DNA from 2 places in the Desulfotomaculum sp. genome. Region 2 is predicted to be linked to the other one. Evidence: riboswitches for the same ligand, from Rfam matches in the RefSeq annotation. Region 2 holds a riboswitch; the other holds the start of a gene.
What was found. Region 2 has a riboswitch for glycine ahead of gcvT (glycine cleavage system aminomethyltransferase GcvT). Riboswitches for the same ligand answer to the same signal wherever they lie in the genome.
Positions count from the first base shown of each region.

Region 1: another riboswitch for glycine. It lies ahead of AC1U9Z_RS14750 (alanine/glycine:cation symporter family protein); the one in region 2 lies ahead of gcvT (glycine cleavage system aminomethyltransferase GcvT).

Region 1 is NZ_CEVWQM010000028.1:1,415-10,368, forward strand. It holds gene AC1U9Z_RS14745 (heavy metal translocating P-type ATPase) at 1-1,596, shown strand, start outside; gene AC1U9Z_RS14750 (alanine/glycine:cation symporter family protein) at 1,800-3,179, opposite strand; glycine riboswitch at 3,279-3,374, opposite strand; glycine riboswitch at 3,383-3,455, opposite strand; tRNA gene AC1U9Z_RS14755 (tRNA-Cys) at 4,142-4,238, shown strand; gene AC1U9Z_RS14760 (MarR family winged helix-turn-helix transcriptional regulator) at 4,419-4,841, opposite strand; gene AC1U9Z_RS14765 (transporter suffix domain-containing protein) at 4,804-5,124, opposite strand; tRNA gene AC1U9Z_RS14770 (tRNA-Val) at 5,335-5,411, opposite strand; gene AC1U9Z_RS14775 (D-alanyl-D-alanine carboxypeptidase family protein) at 5,515-6,687, opposite strand; gene pdaB (polysaccharide deacetylase family sporulation protein PdaB) at 6,830-7,576, shown strand; gene AC1U9Z_RS14785 (DUF1858 domain-containing protein) at 7,697-7,921, shown strand; gene AC1U9Z_RS14790 (cupin domain-containing protein) at 7,937-8,281, shown strand; gene AC1U9Z_RS14795 (TVP38/TMEM64 family protein) at 8,424-8,954, shown strand, end outside.
Region 2 is NZ_CEVWQM010000011.1:42,928-51,881, reverse strand. It holds gene ileS (isoleucine--tRNA ligase) at 1-2,140, shown strand, start outside; gene AC1U9Z_RS08370 (alpha/beta-type small acid-soluble spore protein) at 2,248-2,517, opposite strand; gene AC1U9Z_RS08365 (YhcN/YlaJ family sporulation lipoprotein) at 2,616-3,131, opposite strand; glycine riboswitch at 3,323-3,425, shown strand; gene gcvT (glycine cleavage system aminomethyltransferase GcvT) at 3,598-4,692, shown strand; gene gcvH (glycine cleavage system protein GcvH) at 4,696-5,079, shown strand; gene gcvPA (aminomethyl-transferring glycine dehydrogenase subunit GcvPA) at 5,102-6,442, shown strand; gene gcvPB (aminomethyl-transferring glycine dehydrogenase subunit GcvPB) at 6,439-7,896, shown strand; gene AC1U9Z_RS08340 (cation diffusion facilitator family transporter) at 8,038-8,954, shown strand, end outside.

The DNA.
Region 1 (8,954 bases), on a different contig from region 2:
GAAGTTGCTTTCATCATGACGATTGGTGCATTTTTGGAAGAACGGACAGTCGCGAAAGCCCGTGCCGGAATTGAAAAGTTAGTACATTTATCACCTACCACGGCAAGAGTAGTGCGAAATGGTGAAGAAAGTATGATACCTGCTGAACAGGTTGTTGTCGGTGATACTCTCCGGGTGTTAGCCGGAGAAGCAATCGCGGTAGACGGTGTTATTATAAAAGGTCAAACCTCAATTGACCAATCGGTTATGACAGGTGAAGCACTTCCAGTTGACAAGAACGAGGGCGATGAAGTTCAGAGCGGGACGGTTAACCAATTTGGAACCTTTGATATGACCGCAACAAAAGTTGGCGAAGATAGTTCCCTGCAACGTATGATACGGCTTGTTGAGTCGGCTGACGCAGGAAGGGCAAAAATAGTTGGAATGGCTGACCGTTGGGCAACCTGGATTGTTGTTATCGCTCTCGTATCGGCAGGACTTACATGGTACTTTACGGATGAAATTATCCGTGCCGTTACCATTCTTGTTGTTTTCTGCCCCTGTGCATTGGTGCTTGCCACTCCAACCGCAATCATGGCGGGTATTGGCAATGCAACAAAATATGGTATCCTCGTTAGTCGAGGGGACGCATTGGAGCGTTTAGCGAAAGTACGGTGTATTGCATTTGATAAAACTGGAACGCTTACATACGGTAAGCCGTCCGTGGTACAAGTGGAAAGCTGTTCACCTGATATGGATAACGATCGCTTGCTTGGAATGGTGGCATCCGCAGAACTACGCTCTGAACACCCTCTGGGAAAAGCGATTGTTGCTCATTATAGGCAAGTAAGCGGCACCCCTCCAAAAGAACCGGAAGCATTTCAATTATTGCCGGGACGTGGTGTTGTGGCGACAGTACAAGGGCATGAAATTTTTGCAGGGAATGAAGCACTCATTGCAGACCATGATTTAGAAATACCAAAACAGCTTGAAGAAAGGGCAAATGGCGCAAAAGCAGACGGCAGTACGGTTATTTATGTAATGGATAAAACGCGCTTAATTGGTTTAATTGCACTTTCCGATACACTTCGTCCCGATGCGGCGCAGACGATTAAAGATATTTCTGCAACAGGCACTAAAACGGTTCTTCTTACGGGTGATACATCACAAGCCGCTAATCATATTGCGAGTATCGCGGGCATTGCAGATGTGAGGTCAAACTGCTTGCCGGAAGATAAGTTAATTGCTATCCGTCAATATCAGGAAAATGGAGAACCTATTTGCATGGTAGGCGACGGGATTAACGACGCGCCGGCCCTCAAAGCTGCCCAAGTCGGCATTGCAATGGGCGGCATTGGAAGCGATATAGCCATTGAAGCTGCGGATATTGCCCTGGTCGGTGATGATATTCGGGAAATCCATCATCTTATCTTGCTTTCACGAAAGGTAATGAAAACAATTAATATCAACCTTGCAGCTTCTATGATACTCAATTTTGCTGCGATTGCATTAGCGATTACTGGCATACTTAATCCTGTGGTCGGTGCTCTCGTACATAATGTAGGTTCTGTGGCGGTTATCATCAATTCATCCTTGCTCTTAAAGTGGAGGAAATAAGAAATGAAAGATCTTTATTAGAAGAAGCGCCCTTGCCTACAGGTTGTCTTGCCGCTGGTTGGATGACAGGGTTTTCTTTCAACCCATCGCCCGGCAAACATGCCGGACGAACAACAAAAAGCTCCAGAGGTCTTCTCTGAAGCTTTTTATTGATCCCGCTCACACGATAGGCTTGGCACAAGCCAAACTTTTCTAAATAAGAATTAAGCCGGTTCCGAATGATTTTTTGTTTGTCGGGCCTTTACATGATCCATATAACGGTTAGTTTCTGAGATAATAACACCGGTTAAACCGAGTAAAGCGATTAGGTTTGGCAGAGCCATTAAGCCATTAACGATATCTGCCAAGAGCCAAATCGCCTCCAGTTTCAAAAAGGCACCGGTTGCCACTAGGCCAATAAAAATTACGCGATAAGCCTTAATACTTTTAACACCAAAGAGATACTCACAACAGCGTTCTCCATAATAATTCCAGCCCAGAATAGTGGTAAAGGCAAAGAGAACCAAACCAACCGTTAAAATCACTGGCCCAAAGCCAGGAATGGCAGCTAGGAAAGCGTCGTTGGTCATGGCAGCACCCTTGGCTTCGCCTGTCCAAACGCCAGTAACCACCAAAGACAGTCCTGTCATGGTACAAATGATAATGGTATCAATAAAGGTACCCGTCATGGATATTAGTCCCTGTTCCGCAGGCCATTTTGTTTTTGCCGCAGCCGCTGCAATGGGGGCACTACCCAAACCTGATTCATTGGAGAAAACACCCCTGGCCACACCACTTCGAATGGCCAACATAATAGAGGCACCCAGGAAGCCACCAGCCGCAGCAGTACCAGAAAAGGCACTGGTAATAATCAAATTTACAGCATCCGGTAACTTGTCAGCAAATGTAACTAAGATATAAATACAACTTAAAACGTAGAAAACAGCCATAAAGGGTACAATTTTGGTGGCAACCCGGGAAATACTTTTTAATCCACCAATGGTAACCAAAGCAACCAGCACAGTAACAACTGCCGCGGTGATGTAAACAGGAATACCTAAGGATAGTTTACAGGTATCTACAATGGCATTGACCTGGGGGAAGGTACCAATGCCAAAAAAGGCTACCAGCACACCACTGGCCGCAAACATGATGGCCAAGGGGCGATACTTACGACCCAATCCCCTTTCGATGTAATACATGGGACCACCGGAAACTTGACCATTTTTATCAATGGTACGATATTTGACCGCCAGTAAACCTTCGGCATACTTAGTGGCCATACCAAAAAAAGCAGCCATCCACATCCAAAAGATTGCCCCTGGACCACCGGTGCCTACAGCAGTGGCCACACCTACAATATTGCCAGTACCCACAGTAGCTGCCAATGCCGTACACAAGGCCCCTATGCTGCTAATATCGCCGGTGCCATCATTTTTCGCCCTAAAAATAAGTTTTAAAGCCATTGGTAAACGAGTTAACTGAATAAGCTTAAGTCTTAAAGTTAGCCAAATTCCTGTGCCTACCAACAGCAATAATAGGGGTGGGCCCCAAACAAAACTATCCACTTGATCAAGAATTTTTACATAATCCAATTTCCCCATCTCCCTTTGTGATAAAAAATAAAGAGTCAAATCCAGGATTCGACTCCAGAGAGACAGACAACGGGAAACAAAAGCAAAACAACTAAACCATTGCTTTTTCTTTCACCCTCTGTCCTTTTGCCTGAGAGATTTACAGCCAAACCCGGCTGTTTGCACCTTCGGCGCCCAATAATGGGTCTCTCCAGAGTTCTGTCTATTTACGGTTCCACTTTATCAAAGTACCTGAGAGTTTAACTCCTTCGGCGGGCATCTCTGCCACTCTCCCGCAAATATCATCCAGTTTTTTTATTCAATTGCACAGACTTATTTTAATACTTTTTTCAAGATGTGCAATATTTTAGAAAGATGTTTATATATTCTAATTATTTAATACTTTTGTCCCTTAGGAGTGGACAATTCGAATGTAGTAATATTTACTCTGAGTTATTATTAAGCGAGTAAGCCGGCAAAAAAATACCATATTCTGTTGACAAAATAAAAATCAACGCCATTTTTGGTGGCGTTGATTTTTATTTTGCTTCATCATTTACATGGAGATATCTAAAGGCAAAATCAGCAAAATATAGAAATTCTTGGAATAATTTACGCATAATTTACCCCCCTTTTCCGGTTTAAGAACTTTATCTTAATCAGATTATAGTACCTTCTAGAAAAAATGTAAATCTTCATGTACCACTGAATGAGACCATCTTTCTAAATATAAACAGATTACACCCAGTATATCTTTTAATAACTCAGATTTTTAATAAAAAAATTAATGATTTTCTATTGACTATATTTTTTTAAAATGATATAAATATTATTTTGTGATAATTATATCTTTCTCAACCAAGCATGCTGCTCAAAAATAACGAAATGTCGCCTTCAACCTTTGAAGAACTATAACCAAAGGCTATGTTCGGATGCCCTATTATAAAAATAAGTAATTTGTAGTATTAATTATAGTTATGATAGAATGATTTGGGGAGTATGAGGAAGGTTCCTCCCACGGACTGCAAATCCGCTGGCCTATCTGCGATCCAGATGGGAGTCCGGTTCGATTCCGACTTCTCCCCTCCATCCTTACCAGGGTTTACTCAATTTGGCAGAGCAAAAATCAACAGGTACGGTACAAAAAGCCATATAAACTAATATAAAAAAGGGGTAGATACAAATTGTATCTACCCCTATGTGTGCTCGAAAAGAGAACAACTTCAACTTCATACCGATTTGCCTTGGATTATATGTGAGCCTTCATCATCATGACTCAAGTAATTCTCGTAATTTTTGAAGTGTAGATAATGTATTTACCAATTCTACAGGTGACATATTCGCGTAATATTTATCAGAAACTTGTTGATAAAATGCTTCCGTTTCTTTTTTATAAAGCAACCCTTTTTCGCCTAATTCAATTGAAAATGTACGTTTATCCTCTGTATGTCGCTTTCGAATGACATAGTTTCCCTTTTCAAGTTTTGCTATCTGTTGACTGATAGCACTTTTCGTTATATCCATTTTTTCAGCTAGTTCTGTAGGTGAAGAGTGTGGATGCCTCATAATCATTGTTAACAATACATGTTGTTGGTTATTTAATTTGAAATTGGTATAGGCTCTTTCCTTTTTTTCGAATATAATCCATATGTCTTCAATCACTCGACTGATCTGTTCTGCTATATTTTTCATGTTTTTTCCCCTCACGATTTTTCCGCCAATTTTTTGGGTTTAAATACCTTTTAAATTTTGCGACCACTTCTTTTCCAACGAGTAAAGCACCACTCCAAAACATAATTTCTGCAACTATTATACTGCCTGTAATGATGCCTGCCTTGACCATCGTTGGAAGTGACATAAATGGCACAATGAGCGGAATCAGCCAAAGAATACAAGAGAGGATTAAAAGCCCCATGCCAAGTTTATAAAAAATTGATTTATTTTGCCCCTTTACGCTGGAAACCGTTTCCTTCAACATAAAACCTCCATTGGAATATAATTTAGTTAACTTAACTAAATTATATTCCAATGCTCGGGTGATTACAAGAATAATAAAATAGGGCTTCCAACAAGTAGGCAGTAAACCTGGAGTTACGTGAAGCTCGGTCTACTAGCAAAGAGAAAATATCGTTTAACAAATATAAAAAGGGCAGATACCAATTTGTATCTACCCTAAATATCTTTATGGTGGGACGTACTGGAATCGAACCAGTGACCTCTGCGATGTCAACGCAGCACTCTAGCCATCTGAGCTAACGTCCCTTAAATTTTCAAATAACCTTACGGCAATAATTAATATATACGATGATCATTGTAAAGTCAAGCATAATTTAGGGGTCAGGCTGGCCAGCCTGACCCCCAGTCTTTAATCGAAGATACGTTTATACCAGGCCAGTCGTTCAATATGCTGGTTGGCTATCAGATCCACGGTGCCAATTTCCTTATCGTTTAACACAAATACCATTTTGCCTAGCTTATCCCCCTGTTTAATCGGTGCCCTGGGTATCGGGTTTCGTGTAATTCTACTTTCTATCTTATCACTGTCCATACTGGCTACATAGGCCTCAACCCGATTGGCTGTTACCAAAGCAACCCTTGTCTCTACTCCTTCCAGTACCTGTATTTCAGATACTACCTCATCCTTTTCAATGAGAACTCTCCGCTCTACCTCATTAAAACCATATTCCAGCAGTCTAGTAGCATCATTCCAACGATTATTACTGTTAAGGATAACAACAACCAATTGTCGCCCTTCTCTGGTGGCAGAGGCTATTAAACAATTTCCTGCCCTTGGGGTTGTTCCTGTCTTTACTCCGTCAATCCCTTCAAAATCGGAATGTAACAATCGGTTGGTCGATCTTAAAGTGCGTTGTTTGGGTGGTGTTTTTTCTTCGTCCTCAGTTGTAGTTGTATCCGTGACTTTAGGCAGCCAGGTAATCGTAGCCTCCTTGGTTCGAACAAATTCGGCAAAGGTTTTATTCTTTAATGCATAACAGGTTAATGTTGCTAAATCATTGGCTGTGGTGTAATGGTTAGGATGATGAAAACCGTTTGTATTGGCAAAGCTCGTATTTTTCATGCCCAGGGCAGCAGCCTGATCATTCATCATCTTAATAAATTGATCGTGATCGCCACCAATATGCTCTCCAATGGCTACGGTTGAGTCATTTGCGGAATATAGCAGAGCCGCCTTTAATAAATCCTCCAAATATAACTTATCCCCTGTATTTAAACCAATATCTTGACCCATGGAAACACGGGCAGCCCTCTGAGGAACCGTTACAACATCCTTGAGGTTCCCTTTTTCAATGGCCACAATGGATGTCATCACCTTGGTTAAGCTTGCCGGTTCCCTTCTTTTATCCCCTTCTTTTTCAAAGTGTATTTGCCCGGTTGCCACTTCCATCAAGCAAGCAGCCGAGGCCTTAATTTGGGGCGGCTTACTTGAATCCGTTACTTCAGAGTAAGTCCTTTCGGGAAATAATAGCTGCACACTTAACAAGCATAAAATAACACTTATATATTTTTTAAAATTCACACCTCATCCTCCTCCTGCCCTATTTTGTGTCTATTGGGAATAGGTGATAACAGGAAAAAGTTACAAGATGCGGATAATTTTTAATGCTTTTCACATATTTCCCAACAAACCAAAATACTTATTAGTACAGGAGGTGTAAGTTTTGAAAGTTTTTATTTTTGATTACAGGAAGTTTAAAAAGCATGTACTTCTTTTGGGCGCCTTTATTTTTTGTGCCTGTATTTTTTCGGCGCTTCTATATCAACAACAGATATTGCCTGCCACAGCTAAGAAATATGCTATTTATAAGGTGAAAACAGACCAAAAGGTAGCCGCTCTAACCTTTGATATTAGTTGGGGAACAGAGGTTCCTGGCCCGGTTCTTGATATTTTAAAAGAGCATAATGTAAAATCTACTTTTTTCATCTCAGGACCCTGGGCTGTAAAACATCCCGAGTTTCCTAAAAGGATTGTATCCGATGGACATGAAATAGCAAGTCATGGTGAAGAACACGTCAATCTAAGTGAATATGCCAAATCGGAAGTGAAGAAAAACATTCTTACCTCTCAGGAAAAAATCAAGCAGGTTACCGGCGTCACGCCAACATTAATACGTACACCCAATGGCGATTGGAACGATATGGTGCTAACAACCGCAGAGGAACTAAATTACAAGGTGATTCAGTGGAGTGCCGATTCTCTAGATTGGAAAAAGCCTGGCGTACAGGTTATCGTAGATCGTGTATTGAAAAGGACTCAACCCGGAGCAATTATTTTGATGCATGCCAGCGATACCTGCTCGCAAACACCCGAGGCATTACCCCAGGTGTTGGAAGGTCTTAAGCAGCAGGGTTACCAATTGGTTACTGTCTCTGAGCTTTTGAAATATGGTGATGGAACCATTGATTAAATGATGTTAGGGGGCTGAAAAAGAGCCCCCTTCGCTTTTCTAACGCTAGCAAATAGTATATAATTTTAATAATATTTTTACTTTCCGGGTAACGTATCCAAAACAGCAAAAGGTGATGACATGAAAAAAACCGTCAGTCTTGATAAAAGCATCTATGAATTGGTACGAGAGCACCCAGAAGTAGCCAACATCATGTATGATCTTGGATTTACTGATATTGTTAAACCTGCCATGTTAAACACCGCTGGCAGAGTTATGACCATTGCCAAGGGTGCTGCCCTCAAGAAGATTAATCTGACCACTATCAAACAGACTTTTCAAGAAAAGGGTTTCGAAATTACATAATAAGGAGGAAGATTATTGTCCAGTCAGCATTTTATTAAAAATATTGAATTCTCCAAAGCCATCGAGTTAGAATCGCTGGTGGATTATCAGGAAGGCAGGGTTGTCAGCAGGACTTTAGCACAGGGAAAACACCTAAGTGTTACCCTTTTTGCCTTTGACAAAGGAGAAGAAATCAGTTCCCATTCTTCGTCAGGAGATGCGATGGTCTACATTTTAGACGGGGAATCCGAGATAACCATTGGGTCCGAAAAACATCTGTTAAAAAAAGGTGAGACCATCGTAATGCCAAATAATGTACCTCATGCTTTGATGGCCTTGGAGCGTTTTAAAATGCTTCTAATTGTTGTATTTAGCCAATAAAAGTTTGCTCCCCACGGTTCTCCAGGGGAGCATTTTTTTGGCATGAAAATAATATCTTAACTTATAAACTCTTATCTTTTCAAAATTACCGGGTTTTGGTATAGTTTACTTGCTTCATATCCTTTAAACTAGGGGATAACCTATGATAAAAAAAATTACCCTTGTAATTCTTGCTACTTCCGTCATCGCAGCAATCATCTATTTTATAGGCGTTCATACACTCCCTGCCGGAAGCGCACATTATTTTTCAGATCCAGAAAATCTGGCAGAATACCTTCGGTCCTTTGGGGCTATGACAGTGGTTGTTTGCCTTGCCTTGATGATCCTGCAAACTCTCTTTACTCCCCTACCGCTTTTTCTCTTGGCCGGTGCCAACGGTTTTATCTTTGGCGTCGCATATGGTATTTTATTGACCTTGGCAGGCTCAATGCTTGGATCTACCCTTGCGTTTTACGTAGCTCGGGGTTTCGGCAGAGGGTTCGTATCCCGCTATCTTAAAGAAAGTTACATCCATAAGGTTGACGAAATGAGTCACCGCGAAGGACCCTGGGTAGTTTTTATGGCTCGCTTAATCCCGGTAATTCCTTCCAGTATGATTAGCTATGTTGCCGGGCTTAGTAAAATGACCTTCCGAGGCTTTTTTATTGCAACCGTTGTAGGTAAAATGCCAGAA
Region 2 (8,954 bases):
GAAGGGTGTTTTACCCCAGGATGCAGCGGTGGTAATTTGGACCACTACCCCTTGGACCCTGCCAGCTAACGTGGCCATCAGTGTGCACCCGGAATTTGAGTATGTCCTGGCTGTTGTCCAGGGCCAGAAGATTGTTGTGGCCAAAGAATTGTTGGAGTCCTTCAAGCAAGCGGTGGGTGCCGAAGAGGCTGAGGTCCTGGCTACCTATTCAGGAGAACAACTGGAGCGAGTAATTTGTCAGCATCCCTTTATTGAAGAAAGGGAATCACTGGTTATTTTAGGTGAACACGTTACCCTGGAGGCTGGCACCGGTGCGGTGCATACAGCACCGGGCCATGGTGAAGATGACTTTCTGGTTGGTAAAAAGTACAAACTGCCGGTGTTAGCTCCGGTTGACAACCGAGGAAAATTTACCGCCGAGGGCGGCAAGTTTCAGGGGCAGTTTATTATGGATGCCAACAAGAGCATCGTAGAGGAATTAAAGGAACAGGACTCTTTAATGGGTCACGTTCATATTAAGCACCAGTACCCTCACTGCTGGCGCTGTAAGCAACCTATTTTTTTCCGGGCCACCGAGCAGTGGTTTGCATCGGTGGATGGCTTCCGTCAGGCGACACTGCAGGCTATCCGCAATGTCAAATGGGTTCCCTCTTGGGGTGAGGAGCGCATTTACAACATGGTGGAGGGTCGTGGTGACTGGTGTGTTTCCCGTCAGCGGACCTGGGGGGTGCCGATTCCCATTTTCTATTGCAATGATTGTGGCAAAGAAATCATCACGGAGGAGACCATTGCCCACGTTGAAAAACTGTTCAGGGAGCATGGCTCCGACATTTGGTTTGCTAAGGAAGCCAATGAACTGGTGCCAACTGGCTTGACTTGTCCCCACTGTGGTCAGGGTAAGGATTTCCGTAAAGAGACGGACACCATGGATGTTTGGTTTGACTCTGGCTCCAGTCACCTGGCTGTATTAAATCAGCCAGAGTTATGGCCAGAACTGCAGTGGCCGGCAGACCTTTATCTGGAGGGCAGTGACCAGCACAGAGGTTGGTTTAACTCCTCTTTATCCACTTCTGTGGCTGTGACAGGAAAGCCACCCTATCGAGCGGTCTTAACCCACGGTTTTACAGTGGATGAAAAGGGACGTAAAATGTCCAAGTCCCTGGGCAATGTTGTGGACCCCTTAAAGATCTGCGGCCAGATGGGTGCGGATATCCTTCGCCTGTGGGTTTCCTCTGCCGATTACCGAACGGATTTAGCCTTATCTCAGAATATTTTAAAGCAAATGACTGAGTCCTACCGCAAGATTAGAAATACTGCCCGCTTCCTGCTGGGTAATATTTACGACTTTAATCCGGCCAAGGATAAGGTAGCCTATGAAAAGATGTCGGAGTTAGATCGCGTGGCCTTGATGGAACTGCACAAGTTGAATAAGCAAGTACGTAATGCCTATGAAAACTATGAGTTCCACGTTGTTTACCACGCCATCCACAATTATTGTGTGGTGGAACTCAGTGCATTCTACTTAGATATTATCAAGGACCGTCTCTATACCGCAGTTCCAGATTCCTTGGAGCGTCGGTCGGCTCAGACTGTTCTTTACGAAGCACTGGATGCTTTGGTTCGGCTGTTGACACCAATCCTGGCCTTTACCACCGAAGAGATTTATAAATATATGCCGGTGGAGGGAGAACGCCTGGCCAGTGTACAATTATTGGATATGCCAGAAGTAAATGTTGAGTACATGGACATTGAACTGGAAAAGAAATGGGATAAAATCCATGAAATTCGCAAAGAAGTATTAAAGGCCTTAGAAGTGGCCCGTCAGAACAAGGCGATTGGCAATGCCCTGGAAGCCCAAGTTGATCTTTATGTTGCCGGGGAAGTGGCGAAATTGCTCAAACCAATGGCAGGGGAGCTAACCACTCTCTTCATTGTCTCGAAAGTAAACCTACACCCATTGGCAGAGGCTCCGGCAAATGCCATGAAAGCAGAGGAACTGGAACTGGCCGTCCAGGTGGTTGCAGCCACAGGTGCCAAGTGTGAGCGCTGTTGGATGTACCACGAAGAAGTGGGCAGCCATGCCGAGCACACCACCCTTTGCCCCCGCTGTGCTGGTGTGGTGACAAATACCACCCGCTAAGTAACCACCCGCTTTATTGCATGGATTGCTTAAGGATTATTTTTTGGCCATGGCCCACGGCTCTGGCTAAGTAAGAAAAGAGTTACCTCGTTTTGAGGTAACTCTTTTTACTCCTTCGCCCTTAATGCATTTAAATCAATGATACCCTTTTTGGCCCGTTGGGTGATGATGCCACCGATGCGTCCTGACTCGGCGGAGGTCAAACCGCCCCAGCCATCCTGCTTAACCTTGTGGTCTAGACCTAATTCGGTGGCAATTTCCAATTTCAACAAATCCATTGGGGTAGGTTTTTTGGGTGGTTTTGTTCGTTCCTTGCGTTCCCTGGCTTCTTTTTTCTGCTTGATGGAATGGTTTAAATGTTGAACCACTGAGTCCATAGTAACCTCCTAAAACGCTTAGAAAACTTGATAGCATAAACGCCCGCAGCCAAATTAAAGCGGGCGTTTATGATCCTATCGATGCAGTTTCTTAATAGCTACTTGGTTTTGGGTTGGATTCGGTTACCGATATCCTCTATTTCATTTGTAAAGCTTGAGACCGGCCGGCCCTGGGTAATTCCCTGTGCCACATTTTTAATTCTTGTCACCGTATCAGCATCAGAGGAAACCATGACCGTGTAATTAGGTGCTGCATTTTTCACTTGATCAAGCACCCTTCTTTCTACCTCTGCCGATCTGTTTTTTTCTAAATTGGCATTTAGATCCAAGCCCAGATAAATATTACTGCCGGCAATTACCGCTGTAGAACCCCGTACACCTTCCACTCCATTTGCCTCGTCAACCACCCGATCTGCAACTTCCCTGGGGTAATTTTGGTTCTGGTTGTTATTAGGATTTGCTGGGTTTGTTGGATTTGTGGGTGCTGTAGGAGCTGGTGGGGTTGGTTCCATTGGCTTTTTGGCCGGAGTACAACCACCAAAGAGCAATGCGGTTCCAAGTAATAGAGTTGCGGGCAATACTAGAAATTTTTTTGTTTTATCCAAATTTAGCACCTCCAAAATTATCGTTAATTGTATTATTTCTTAACAGCTATAGATTATGCCGCCTATTTATAGGTATACTTTGACTACTCTGTTTTAAAGCACCAGTAAAAAATGAATACCGACAAAAAATATATTTTTCTCAAGAAAGAAGGAACTTTTTGAAATATCAAGAAATAATAAAAAAGTTTTATATATTTTGGATGATGGCTGTGGGAGAGACCCTCGGGGGCGCCGAAGGAGCAAGCCGGTTTGTTGTGCTGTAAAACAGGCGAAACTTTCAGGCAAAAGGACTGTGGCCGGACTGGGCTCTGGAGAGTTCCTGCTAGATTAGCGGACACCCAAGGGGAAGCTTCATCGGAAGTCATCTCTCAGGTTATAGGGACAGAGTTATACCAGCAAAGGAGGTATAGCTATGTCCTTTTTATTTTTCTTAAAAATATCAGGACAGAGACATAATACTACGGGAGGTGGAGATATGCAGGAAGTAAAACGGACACCCTTGTACCAGGTGCATGTTGCGGCGGGTGCCAAGATGGTGGAATTTGGTGGCTGGCAAATGCCGGTACAGTATGAGGGGATTATCAAGGAACATCAAGCCGTCCGCTCTGCCGCAGGTTTATTTGATGTTTCCCACATGGGGGAAATCGAAATTTCCGGTCCGGCGGCCAGGGAGTTTGTTCAGAAGCTAATAACCAATGACCTAACACGACTAGAACCAGGTAAGGCCATTTATTCACCCATGTGCAATCCCCAGGGTGGTACCATTGATGATTTATTGGTATACCAATTGGAAGATCAACAGTATTTGTTGGTGGTAAATGCTTCGAACACAGATAAGGATTTTAACTGGCTTAAAGATAACCAGATCCCCGGTGTGGATATAAAAAATGTATCAGACGCAACTTGCCAGTTGGCCCTGCAGGGACCAAAGGGGGAAAAGATTTTACAAAAATTAACTGCGGTTAAGCTTGCTGAAATTAAGCCCTTTTCCTTTGTTTACGGCATTGTTGAAGGAATAAATTGTCTAATTTCCCGTACGGGTTACACCGGTGAAGCAGGCTTCGAGTTGTATTTTCCGGCAGCCCATGCAGAAATGCTATGGCATACGATCATGGAGGCCGGAGCCCCAGAGGGCATCACAGCTGCGGGCCTGGGGGCCAGGGATACTCTGCGGTTTGAAGCGTGCTTGGCACTTTATGGCCATGAATTAACCGATGCTATTTCCCCTCTGATGGCGGGGCTAGGCTGGACTGTAAAATTTAACAAGCCGGAGTTTATTGGCAAAGAAGCACTGCTGCGGCAAAAGGAGGCAGGGCCGGCTTATAAACTAGTGGGCATTGAAATGATTGACCGGGGGATACCCCGTCAGGGTTATGTCCTTGTAAAAGAGGACCAGGAGATTGGTTGGTTTACCTCTGGTACCTTTGCACCAACCATCGGCAAGAACCTAGGCCTGGCCTATGTATTGGTGGAACATGCAGCGATAGGCAGTGAATTGGCTGTTATGATTCGCAACAAACCACTAAAGGCAAAAATTGTGGAAAAACCATTCTATAAACGGGAGGTATAAAGGATGAATTTACAGGCTGATTTAAAGTACACCAAAGATCATGAATGGGTAAAGGTTGAAGGTAATCGGGCCATCATTGGGATTACGGATTATGCCCAGGATTCACTGGGAGATATCGTATTTGTTGAGCTCCCCTCGGTGGGGGAAGAAGTTGAGGCGGCAGAGTCCTTTGGTGTGGTGGAATCTGTTAAGACCGCCAGCGATCTATACTCTCCGATAAGTGGCAAGGTACTTGAGGTCAATGAAGGACTGGCCGATGCACCAGAACTGGTGAACCAGGAACCCTATGGCAAGGGCTGGATGATTATTGTTGAATTAGACAACCCAGCTGAGTTGGACGATCTAATGGATGCCGAGCAATATCAGTCGATGGTAGAAAAAGCCTAAAGGGGAAAAGAGGTAGGTAATTTTGAAATTCATTCCTCATACGGATAATGAACTTCGCCAGATGCTACAGGCCATCGGTATTGAAAACACGGATCAGTTGTTTCAGGATATTCCTCCCCAGGTTCGGTTAAACCGTGAACTGGCTGTGGCGGATGGACTGACGGAAATGGAATTGCAGCACCACATGGCTGCCTTAGCCGGACAAAATCAAGGAGTGGATCAAACCATTTGTTTTCTAGGGGCCGGGGCCTATGATCATTACGTCCCCAGTGCCGTGAAACATGTTTTGTCCCGGGCAGAGTTTTATACGGCCTATACACCCTATCAGCCGGAAATCAGTCAGGGAGTGCTGCAAAGTATCTTTGAATATCAGAGCATGGTTTGTCTCTTGACTGGCATGGATGCCGCCAATGCATCGATGTACGACGGGGCCAGTGCTTTGGCCGAGGCGGCTTTGATGGCTTGTGCAGCTACCCGGCGTGAACGGGTGCTGGTGGCTAAGACCGTACACCCGGAATACCGTGAGGTAGTAAAAACCTACTTGCACGGGCCAGCTATTGATATTTCGGAAATAGCCTTTGAACAGGGCGTAACCCAATTGACGGATCTTGATAACAAATTGGATAAAAATACCGCTGCCATCTTAGTTCAGTATCCCAACTTTTTTGGTTGTATTGAGGATCTGGTGCAAATGGCGGACAAGGCCCATGCTGTAGGGGCACTGCTGGTGGTTTGCGCTGACCCCATTGCCTTGGGCCTGCTCAAATCCCCTGGCCAATGTGGTGCCGATATCGTTGTAGGGGAAGGACAACCTTTGGGTATTCCCCTGTCCTACGGGGGTCCCTATCTGGGCTTTATGGCCTGCAAGGAAAAACTAGTCCGCAAAATGCCCGGTCGGATTGTGGGCCAAACCGTTGATGTGGATGGCAAAAGGGGCTATGTACTGACCCTCCAGGCCCGGGAACAACATATTCGCCGGGATAAGGCAACCTCTAATATCTGCTCCAATCAGGCCCTGTGTGCCCTGGCAGCCACCGTTTACTTAAGTTTGGTAGGACGGCGGGGTTTAAGACAGGTGGCTGAACGATGCCTGCAAAAGACAGCCTATGCTAAAAAGTTACTGTCCTCACTGCCTGGCTATCAGTTGCCTTGGCCAACACCGGTTTTTAAGGAGTTTGTCCTAAAAACAAAGGTGTCACCGGAAAAAATTAACCAGGAACTGCTTAAAGACAATATTTTAGGTGGCCTTGACCTTGGAATTTACTATCCGGAACTGGCGGGACATATGTTGTTTTGTGTAACAGAAAAAAGGAATCGCCAAGAGATCGAATTGTTGGCGCAGCGATTGGGGGTAATATCATGACGGAAAAGTTAATTTTTGAACTAAGTTCACCGGGTCGCCCGGGGATTGTATTTCCGGCCAATGATGTACCAGAAGTTTCCCCCCAAGACTTATTACCATCTGAATATATCAGGGAACAAGAAGTCCCCCTGCCCGAAGTCAGTGAGGGTGACGTGGTAAGGCACTTTGTCAGGCTTTCCCGGCTAAACTTTGGTGTGGATGTGGGGTTTTACCCCCTGGGGTCCTGTACCATGAAATATAGCCCCAAAATCGCTGAGGATGCAGCGGTTCTAAGCGGTTTTGCTAAGTTGCACCCTTACCAGGCAGAAGAACTTTGCCAGGGGGCACTGCAGCTGATGGCTGAAACCCAGCGGGACTTGGCTGAGATCACCGGCATGGATGCCTTTACCCTCCAACCAGCTGCTGGTGCCCATGGCGAAATGGCGGGCATGCTTCTTATTAAAGCCTATCTGGAAAGCAAAGGGGAGACAGGACGCACCAAGGTCATTGTGCCTGACTCAGCCCATGGTACAAATCCGGCTACGGCAACCCTATGTGGTTTTCAAGTGGTGGAAGTGAAGTCTGACCAGCGGGGCGGCGTTGATCTGGAGGCTTTAAAACAAGTGCTGGGGCCGGATGTGGCGGCACTGATGCTAACCAACCCCAGTACCCTGGGACTCTTTGAAGATAACATTAAGGAAATTGCCGACCTCGTACACCAGTCCGGCGGGCTTTTGTATTACGATGGGGCAAACCTCAATGCCATTATGGGCTATGCTCGACCCGGTGACATGGGTTTTGATGTGGTGCACCTAAACTTGCACAAGACCTTTGGTACACCCCATGGCGGCGGCGGTCCAGGTGCCGGGCCAGTTGGCGTCAAGGCAGCCTTGGAACCCTTTCTGCCAAAACCAGTGATTAGGCAGCAGGACGGCAAATATCTGCTTGATTACCAACGTCCCCAATCCATTGGCCGGGTGAAAGCCTTCTTTGGTAATTTTGGTGTTGTGGTAAAGGCTTATACCTATATCAAGGCCTTGGGAGGTAAGGGATTAAAAGAGGCTTCGGAGTATGCTGTGCTCAATGCAAATTATCTCATGAAGCGGCTCTCTAAGGAACTCCGGGTTCCCTTCCCAAGGACTTGTATGCACGAGTTTGTGGCTGTACCTCCGGCGGATATGAAGGAGCGGGGGATTAGAACTCTGGATATTGCCAAGAGACTTTTGGATTATGGTTATCATCCACCAACGGTATATTTCCCCCTCATTGTAGAGGAATCCATCATGATCGAGCCTACGGAAACAGAAAGCAAGGAAACGCTGGATGAGTTTGCCGCCAATTTAATCAAGGTATTGGAAGAAGCAAGAGAAAACCCAGATACCCTGAAAAACGCACCCTATACGACCCCCGTGCGCAGACTGGATGAAGTAACAGCAGCCCGTAAGCCGATCTTGAAGAGTCAATTGCCCGGTTGATCGTGAATATTTGTGGGACTTCATCTTGAAACTAGAAGATGGAGTCCCTTTCTTAGCCATCAGCTGCTAGCTCGTGACTCACGGGGACGGTTCTTTTGAGCCTAGAGAGCCGTCCCCGTGAGTCTAAAAGGGGGATTTTTCGTGGACGCGATCCAACAGAAGAAAATAAAGGTGGCCCGACTCGCCATTCTCTCCAACTCCCTATTGACGATTGGCAAATTATTGGTGGGTCTTAGAATGGGTTCCATTGGAGTTATATCGGAAGCCATTCACTCCGGGTTGGATTTAATTGCCTCCCTAATTGCCTTTATGGCAGTACGGCAATCTGGCAAGCCAGCGGATGCTGAACACCAATATGGGCATGGGAAGTATGAGAATTTGGCCAGTATTATTGAAGCAATCTTAATAATAGTAGCAGCCGTGGGTATTTTTGTTCAGGCTGTGCCAAAGCTGTGGCAGGGTGAACAGGAAATCGAATCGCTGGGTTGGGGTGCGGCGGTTATGGTTATTTCTGCGGCAGTTAACTTTGTTATTTCCAGAAGACTGATGGCTGTGGGCAAAGAAACCGATTCGCCGGCCCTCGTGGCGGATGGGTGGCACCTAAAAACAGATGTCTATACCTCCCTGGGAGTATTTGTCGGACTGGGTGCCATCTACCTGACAGGGTTTACCCTCTTGGACCCAATCGTTGGGATCATTGTGGGGATGATGATTGTAAGGGCAGGCTTTGATTTAATTCGGGAATCCATGGGTGTGATGTTGGATGTCAGCTTACCATCGGAGGAAGAGAAAGTAATAAAAGAAGTATTGGCCAAGCATTCGGATCAATACATTGAGTATCATGGTTTGCGAACCCGAAAATCTGGTCCCTACCGTTATGTAGACCTTCATTTAGTTGTACCACGACACCTACCCATTGGTACCGTACATCAGCTATGTGATCATATAGAGGAAGAGATTGAAGGGGAACTACCCAGGGTGCAGGTCTTAATTCATTGTGAACCCTGTGAGGAGGCAAAGGAAGCCTTAGCGAGAGGTTGTTCAGCGGCTGCCTGCCA